One region of the Sporosarcina sp. P37 genome, then DNA from elsewhere that is predicted to be linked to it. Evidence: a T-box and tRNA genes for the amino acid it is inferred to sense, from the RefSeq annotation. Region 1 holds a T-box; the other regions hold tRNA genes.
The links. The T-box of region 1 lies ahead of serS (serine--tRNA ligase). A T-box ahead of a tRNA ligase gene usually reads a tRNA of that ligase, here a tRNA-Ser.

Region 1 (2,236 bases):
TAGCGCGTATGGCAGACCCGCGAATTGTAGAAGAAGTGCAACAGGCAGTATCCATCCCCGTAATGGCGAAAGCTCGGATCGGACATATTTCAGAAGCGCGTGTGTTGGAAGCGCTGGGTGTTGATTATATTGACGAAAGTGAAGTACTGACACCTGCCGATGATGAGTTCCATTTGCTGAAGAGTGACTTTAAAGTGCCATTTGTCTGTGGTGCGAGAAACCTTGGTGAAGCAGCAAGACGTTTGGGTGAGGGAGCTAAAATGCTCCGTACGAAAGGGGAGCCGGGCACGGGCAATATTGTGGAAGCTGTGCGTCACTTGCGCATGATCAATGCACAGGTGAGTAAAGTGGTGCATATGAGCACGGATGAATTGATGACGGAAGCACGTGATCTGGGTGCACCGTATGAAATATTGCTTGCTATTAAAGAAGCGGGCCGTCTGCCGGTCGTAAACTACTCAGCCGGGGGCGTCGCAACGCCAGCAGATGCAGCATTAATGATGGAACTTGGAGCGGACGGAGTATTCGTCGGGTCAGGAATTTTCAAATCAGATAACCCTGAGGCATTTGCCCGTGCAATTGTACAGGCAACGGCTAACTATCAGGATTATCAGCTGATTGCGGAACTTTCAAAGAACATTGGTGTACCGATGAAAGGTCTGGAAATCTCGAAGCTCTCAGAAAGTGAATTAATGGCGACCCGCAGCTCGTGAATTAGTGCGGAACCAGTACCCGGATTTGTCTGGGGATTGGATAGAAATCGTATAATATTGCAGACCCGCTGTTAGCGCAGGGATGGATCAACTCTTGGTTCCCATCGGCCCGTCAAAGGTGCCGCCCGTGTGCGCTGCAGCGGTTTTTTTCGCGTTACGGCTGCCTCGTGTTTCTTTGTATATCCTGCAGAAAAACGCACCATGTCCCTTGTCAATAGTCAGAATTTGTAGTATGGTATAATTAATTTCACATACATCACGATGATAGGAAGCAGTAGCGACAGTGTTTTTTTTAGAGAGCCGGCGGATGGTGTAAGCCGGTAAAAACCGTTGTGAATCCGTCCTGGAGTAGCAGAACTGAAATCAGTAGGTTGTGCCGGTCAGTTGAGCCGATATCTCAAACAAGTGGGCTGGCAATCAGTCAATTTGGGTGGCAACGCGGGTAGTTCTCGTCCCTATTTTAGGGGATGGAGGGCTTTTTTTATTGCTTTTTATTATCAGTGAGGTAATTACAAGGAGGCGGATGGAATGCTGGACAGTAAAGTATTGCGCGCGAATTTTGAAGAGGTAAAAGAAAAACTCAGCAAGCGCGGGGAAGATCTGACAGACTTTGAGAAGTTCGGCGGGCTGGACGAGAAGCGCCGCGAAATATTATCAAAAGTAGAAGTGCTGAAAGCGGAGCGCAACGAAGTATCACAGCAAGTTGCGCAAATGAAGCGCAACAAAGAAAATGCAGATGAAGTCATCGCGCGAATGAAGACAGTCGGTGAAGAAATCAAAGCATATGACCAGGAGCTTGCGAAAGTTGAAGAGGAATTGAATTATGTTCTTATGCGCATCCCAAATATTCCGCACGACAGTGTGCCAGTAGGGGACAGTGAAGATGATAATGTGGAAGTGCGCACATGGGGTGAGCTGCCGAAATTTGATTTCGAGCCAAAACCGCACTGGGAAATTGGAACAGATCTGCAGTTGCTCGACTTTGAACGTGCAGCAAAAGTAACTGGCAGCCGTTTTGTATTTTACCGCGGACTGGGTGCCCGACTGGAACGTGCACTAATCAACTTCATGCTTGATCTTCATCAGGAAGAGCACGGCTATGAGGAAATGCTGCCGCCTTATTTGGTAAACCGTACGAGTCTGACGGGAACAGGGCAACTGCCAAAGTTTGAGGAAGATGCATTCTTGATTGAAGAAGAAGACTACTTTTTGATCCCGACATCTGAAGTGCCGGTGACGAACTTCTATCGTGATGAAATTTTGGACGGTGCAAAGTTACCGATTGCTTTCACAGCATACAGCACAAATTTCCGTTCTGAAGCAGGATCAGCAGGACGTGATACACGCGGCCTGATTCGCCAGCATCAGTTCAATAAAGTGGAACTTGTCCGTTTCGTGAAGCCGGAAGATTCTTATGACGAGTTAGAAAAACTGACGGGCCATGCAGAGCGCGTGCTGCAGTTATTAAAGTTGCCGTACCGTGCACTTAAGATGTGTACAGCAGATTTAGGATTCACGGCTGC
Region 2 (2,236 bases), 1.1 Mb from region 1:
GTAGAATACGACCTTGCCAAGGTCGGGGTCGCGGGTTCGAATCCCGTCTTCCGCTTTTAATTTACCACTCCTGCCGGGGTGGCGGAACTGGCAGACGCACAGGACTTAAAATCCTGCGGTAGGTGACTACCGTACCGGTTCGATTCCGGTTCTCGGCACCAATTATATATGCGCCCGTAGCTCAATTGGATAGAGCGTCTGACTACGGATCAGAAGGTTGTGGGTTCGACTCCTGCCGGGCGCGCCATAATTTAAACAACATTATTCATATACTGTCGGGAAGTAGCTCAGCTTGGTAGAGCACTTGGTTTGGGACCAAGGGGTCGCAGGTTCGAATCCTGTCTTCCCGACCACTTATTGGGGCCTTAGCTCAGCTGGGAGAGCGCCTGCCTTGCACGCAGGAGGTCAACGGTTCGATCCCGTTAGGCTCCACCAATATTAATTTAAGACTGACTAATTATGGCGGTGTAGCTCAGCTGGCTAGAGCATACGGTTCATACCCGTAAGGTCGTGGGTTCGACTCCCTCCGCCGCTATCTAAGGACCTTTAGCTCAGTTGGTTAGAGCAGACGGCTCATAACCGTCCGGTCGCAGGTTCGAGTCCTGCAAGGTCCACCAGTTTACTTATACCACGGAGGAATACCCAAGCCTGGCTGAAGGGATCGGTCTTGAAAACCGACAGGGGTGTTAAAGCCCGCGGGGGTTCGAATCCCTCTTCCTCCGCCATATTTACTTAAACTTTAGCTTTACTTTAGTAAGTTATTATGTTAAGATAATAAAGTCGTTAAGTAAGCAAGAGACATTTATATTATCGCGGGGTGGAGCAGTGGTAGCTCGTTGGGCTCATAACCCAAAGGTCGCAGGTTCAAATCCTGCCCCCGCAACCAAGGTCCCGTGGTGTAGCGGTTAACATGCCTGCCTGTCACGCAGGAGATCGCGGGTTCGATTCCCGTCGGGACCGCCATTTATTACATACGCTTTTACAAGCGTCATTGTCAAAATACCATTAGTGGCTCAGTAGCTCAGTCGGTAGAGCAAAGGACTGAAAATCCTTGTGTCGGCGGTTCGATTCCGTCCTGAGCCACCATAAATGCGGGTGTAGTTTAGTGGTAAAACCTCAGCCTTCCAAGCTGATGATGAGGGTTCGATTCCCTTCACCCGCTCCATTAGGGGCCTATAGCTCAGCTGGTTAGAGCGCACGCCTGATAAGCGTGAGGTCGGTGGTTCGAGTCCACTTAGGCCCACCATTCCGCAGTAGCTCAGTGGTAGAGCAATCGGCTGTTAACCGATCGGTCGTAAGTTCGAATCTTACCTGCGGAGCCAATTTTTATTAATGGGGAAGTACTCAAGTGGCTCAAGAGGCGCCCCTGCTAAGGGTGTAGGTCGCGAAAGCGGCGCGAGGGTTCGAATCCCTCCTTCTCCGCCATAATATTCAGGCCCCTTGGTCAAGCGGTTAAGACACCGCCCTTTCACGGCGGTATCACGGGTTCGAATCCCGTAGGGGTCATATTGAAAAAGGTATTGCACATCTGTGCAATACCTTTTTTGTTTCGTCAATTTTACTGCATCAAGCAGTAAGGAAAGTGGATTCTTAACGGTGCCTTTCCAGAATGCAAACTATGCTTTGCGCATGCTCGCATACTAAAAGGTGGCAAAAGGACATCCCCGCACATCACAGTGCTTCAAGGGATGTCCTTTTTTGTTACTTGTCTTTATTTGAATCGATATAGCTGTCACCTTTATGATAGGGGATATCGCCTAATGGAGATTCCATTCCGGCTTCATCCAGTTCGTCTTCATATTCGGCGACTTCTTCATTGTGGACAATGCCGGCCGGTTCACCTGTGATATCGGTTACTGCAAATTCCTCATATTCTTCCGCACCATCTTCATTTTCTTCGTCGTATAGATCTTCATAATCACGATTTTCATTGCCCATGAAGTCTGAGGGCGTTTCGGAAGTTCCTGATTTTGCGATTTCCTGGAAGCTGTCTTCATAATCCCTGGCCTCGCCTTGTCTTCTGGCAGCGAACGAATTAGGCTCCGCCATGATTAACAGATCATCTTCTGCCGGCCTGTCATCAGGGACATCTTTTTGCGCATCCTCGATACACACCGTAGTGTAGGGGATGGCTTCTAACCGCTCCGCCTGTATTTCCTTGCCGCATACCTCGCAAGTTCCGTACGTGCCATCCTTGATAGCCTGGAGCGCTTTCTGGACCTTTTCCAGCTCGCCT
Region 3 (2,236 bases), 800 kb from region 1:
GTGTCAGGTGGGCAGTTTGACTGGGGCGGTCGCCTCCTAAAGAGTAACGGAGGCGCTCAAAGGTTCCCTCAGAATGGTTGGACATCATTCGCAGAGTGCAAAGGCATAAGGGAGCTTGACTGCGAGACCTACAAGTCGAGCAGGGTCGAAAGACGGACTTAGTGATCCGGTGGTTCCGCATGGAAGGGCCATCGCTCAACGGATAAAAGCTACCCCGGGGATAACAGGCTTATCTCCCCCAAGAGTCCACATCGACGGGGAGGTTTGGCACCTCGATGTCGGCTCGTCGCATCCTGGGGCTGTAGTCGGTCCCAAGGGTTGGGCTGTTCGCCCATTAAAGCGGCACGCGAGCTGGGTTCAGAACGTCGTGAGACAGTTCGGTCCCTATCCGTCGCGGGCGCAGGAAATTTGAGGAGAGCTGTCCTTAGTACGAGAGGACCGGGATGGACATACCGCTGGTGTACCAGTTGTCTTGCCAAAGGCATCGCTGGGTAGCTATGTATGGACGGGATAAATGCTGAAAGCATCTAAGCATGAAGCCCCCTTCAAGATGAGATTTCCCATTACGCAAGTAAGTAAGATCCCTCAAAGATGATGAGGTGGATAGGTCTGGGGTGGAAGTACGGCGACGTATGCAGCTGACAGATACTAATCGATCGAGGACTTAACCTATTATAAAAAGAAATTACTTGAAATACCCAATGTCTTTTATTCAGTTTTGAGTGAACAAAGAGTGTTGAAAAAACACTTGACATTCCCACTCAGTTTGGTATAATAATCATGGCTTTAAAAACAGTTCAGTGACGATGGCAAAGAGGTCACACCCGTTCCCATACCGAACACGGAAGTTAAGCTCTTTAGCGCCGATGGTAGTTGGGGGTTTCCCCCTGTGAGAGTAGGACGTCGCTGGTCTGTGAATCAAGTCACTTGTGTCATACCAATAATACCATTTCATATTATTCCGCAGTAGCTCAGTGGTAGAGCAATCGGCTGTTAACCGATCGGTCGTAAGTTCGAATCTTACCTGCGGAGCCATTATTGGAGAGCTGTCCGAGTGGCCGAAGGAGCACGATTGGAAATCGTGTAGGCGGTTTGCGCTGCCTCAAGGGTTCGAATCCCTTGCTCTCCGCCAGATTCACATATACGCTCTCAACTTTATACGGCCCCTTGGTCAAGCGGTTAAGACACCGCCCTTTCACGGCGGTATCACGGGTTCGAATCCCGTAGGGGTCACCATTTTAATTAATATTTCTTAGCAGCGAAAACAATTTAACCCAGGAGGATTAGCTCAGCTGGGAGAGCACCTGCCTTACAAGCAGGGGGTCGGCGGTTCGAGCCCGTCATCCTCCACCATATGTATTTCAATAGTATTGTCGCGGGGTGGAGCAGTGGTAGCTCGTTGGGCTCATAACCCAAAGGTCGCAGGTTCAAATCCTGCCCCCGCAACCAAGGTCCCGTGGTGTAGCGGTTAACATGCCTGCCTGTCACGCAGGAGATCGCGGGTTCGATTCCCGTCGGGACCGCCATTTATTACATACGCTTTTACAAGCGTCATTGTCAAAATACCATTAGTGGCTCAGTAGCTCAGTCGGTAGAGCAAAGGACTGAAAATCCTTGTGTCGGCGGTTCGATTCCGTCCTGAGCCACCATTTAATATGCCGGTGTAGCTCAATTGGTAGAGCAACTGACTTGTAATCAGTAGGTTGAGGGTTCAAGTCCTTTCGCCGGCATCCTTCTTGGTGGGGTAGCGAAGTGGCTAAACGCGGCGGACTGTAAATCCGCTCCCTCCGGGTTCGGCGGTTCGAATCCGTCCCCCACCACCATTTAGGGGCATAGTTCAACGGTAGAATAGAGGTCTCCAAAACCTTTGGTGTGGGTTCGATTCCTACTGCCCCTGTTTCCTTAAATTAATTATTGTGGCGGGCGTGGCGAAGTGGTTAACGCATCGGATTGTGGTTCCGACATTCGGGGGTTCGATTCCCCTCGTCCGCCCCATACAACTGAAAATATTGAACATTTATTTCTTTACTATAAGTGATTATAACATGGCGGGCGTGGCGAAGTGGTTAACGCATCGGATTGTGGTTCCGACATTCGGGGGTTCGATTCCCCTCGTCCGCCCCATTAATGGGGTATAGCCAAGCGGTAAGGCAACGGACTTTGACTCCGTCACTCGTTGGTTCGAATCCAGCTACCCCAGTAGCTTTTGCGGAAGTAGTTCAGTGGTAGAATACGA

Region 2: it encodes a tRNA-Ser, which carries the amino acid that the T-box ahead of serS (serine--tRNA ligase) is inferred to sense. The anticodon was not compared.
Region 3: it encodes a tRNA-Ser, which carries the amino acid that the T-box ahead of serS (serine--tRNA ligase) is inferred to sense. The anticodon was not compared.

What each region holds. Positions count from the first base shown of each region.
Region 1 is NZ_CP015349.1:1,870,250-1,872,485, forward strand. Features, by position in the region: gene pdxS (pyridoxal 5'-phosphate synthase lyase subunit PdxS) at 1-713, shown strand, start outside; T-box leader at 966-1,173, shown strand; gene serS (serine--tRNA ligase) at 1,242-2,236, shown strand, end outside.
Region 2 is NZ_CP015349.1:804,995-807,230, reverse strand. Features, by position in the region: tRNA gene SporoP37_RS04295 (tRNA-Gly) at 1-55, shown strand, start outside; tRNA gene SporoP37_RS04290 (tRNA-Leu) at 73-161, shown strand; tRNA gene SporoP37_RS04285 (tRNA-Arg) at 171-247, shown strand; tRNA gene SporoP37_RS04280 (tRNA-Pro) at 277-353, shown strand; tRNA gene SporoP37_RS04275 (tRNA-Ala) at 360-435, shown strand; tRNA gene SporoP37_RS04270 (tRNA-Met) at 462-535, shown strand; tRNA gene SporoP37_RS04265 (tRNA-Ile) at 541-617, shown strand; tRNA gene SporoP37_RS04260 (tRNA-Ser) at 633-725, shown strand; tRNA gene SporoP37_RS04255 (tRNA-Met) at 812-886, shown strand; tRNA gene SporoP37_RS04250 (tRNA-Asp) at 888-963, shown strand; tRNA gene SporoP37_RS04245 (tRNA-Phe) at 1,011-1,086, shown strand; tRNA gene SporoP37_RS04240 (tRNA-Gly) at 1,092-1,165, shown strand; tRNA gene SporoP37_RS04235 (tRNA-Ile) at 1,170-1,246, shown strand; tRNA gene SporoP37_RS04230 (tRNA-Asn) at 1,248-1,322, shown strand; tRNA gene SporoP37_RS04225 (tRNA-Ser) at 1,335-1,425, shown strand; tRNA gene SporoP37_RS04220 (tRNA-Glu) at 1,435-1,506, shown strand; gene SporoP37_RS04215 (TraR/DksA C4-type zinc finger protein) at 1,702-2,236, opposite strand, start outside.
Region 3 is NZ_CP015349.1:1,071,520-1,073,755, reverse strand. Features, by position in the region: rRNA gene SporoP37_RS05695 (23S ribosomal RNA) at 1-672, shown strand, start outside; rRNA gene rrf (5S ribosomal RNA) at 797-912, shown strand; tRNA gene SporoP37_RS05685 (tRNA-Asn) at 961-1,035, shown strand; tRNA gene SporoP37_RS05680 (tRNA-Ser) at 1,041-1,132, shown strand; tRNA gene SporoP37_RS05675 (tRNA-Glu) at 1,162-1,236, shown strand; tRNA gene SporoP37_RS05670 (tRNA-Val) at 1,278-1,353, shown strand; tRNA gene SporoP37_RS05665 (tRNA-Met) at 1,375-1,449, shown strand; tRNA gene SporoP37_RS05660 (tRNA-Asp) at 1,451-1,526, shown strand; tRNA gene SporoP37_RS05655 (tRNA-Phe) at 1,574-1,649, shown strand; tRNA gene SporoP37_RS05650 (tRNA-Thr) at 1,658-1,730, shown strand; tRNA gene SporoP37_RS05645 (tRNA-Tyr) at 1,739-1,823, shown strand; tRNA gene SporoP37_RS05640 (tRNA-Trp) at 1,827-1,897, shown strand; tRNA gene SporoP37_RS05635 (tRNA-His) at 1,920-1,995, shown strand; tRNA gene SporoP37_RS05630 (tRNA-His) at 2,049-2,124, shown strand; tRNA gene SporoP37_RS05625 (tRNA-Gln) at 2,129-2,200, shown strand; tRNA gene SporoP37_RS05620 (tRNA-Gly) at 2,209-2,236, shown strand, end outside.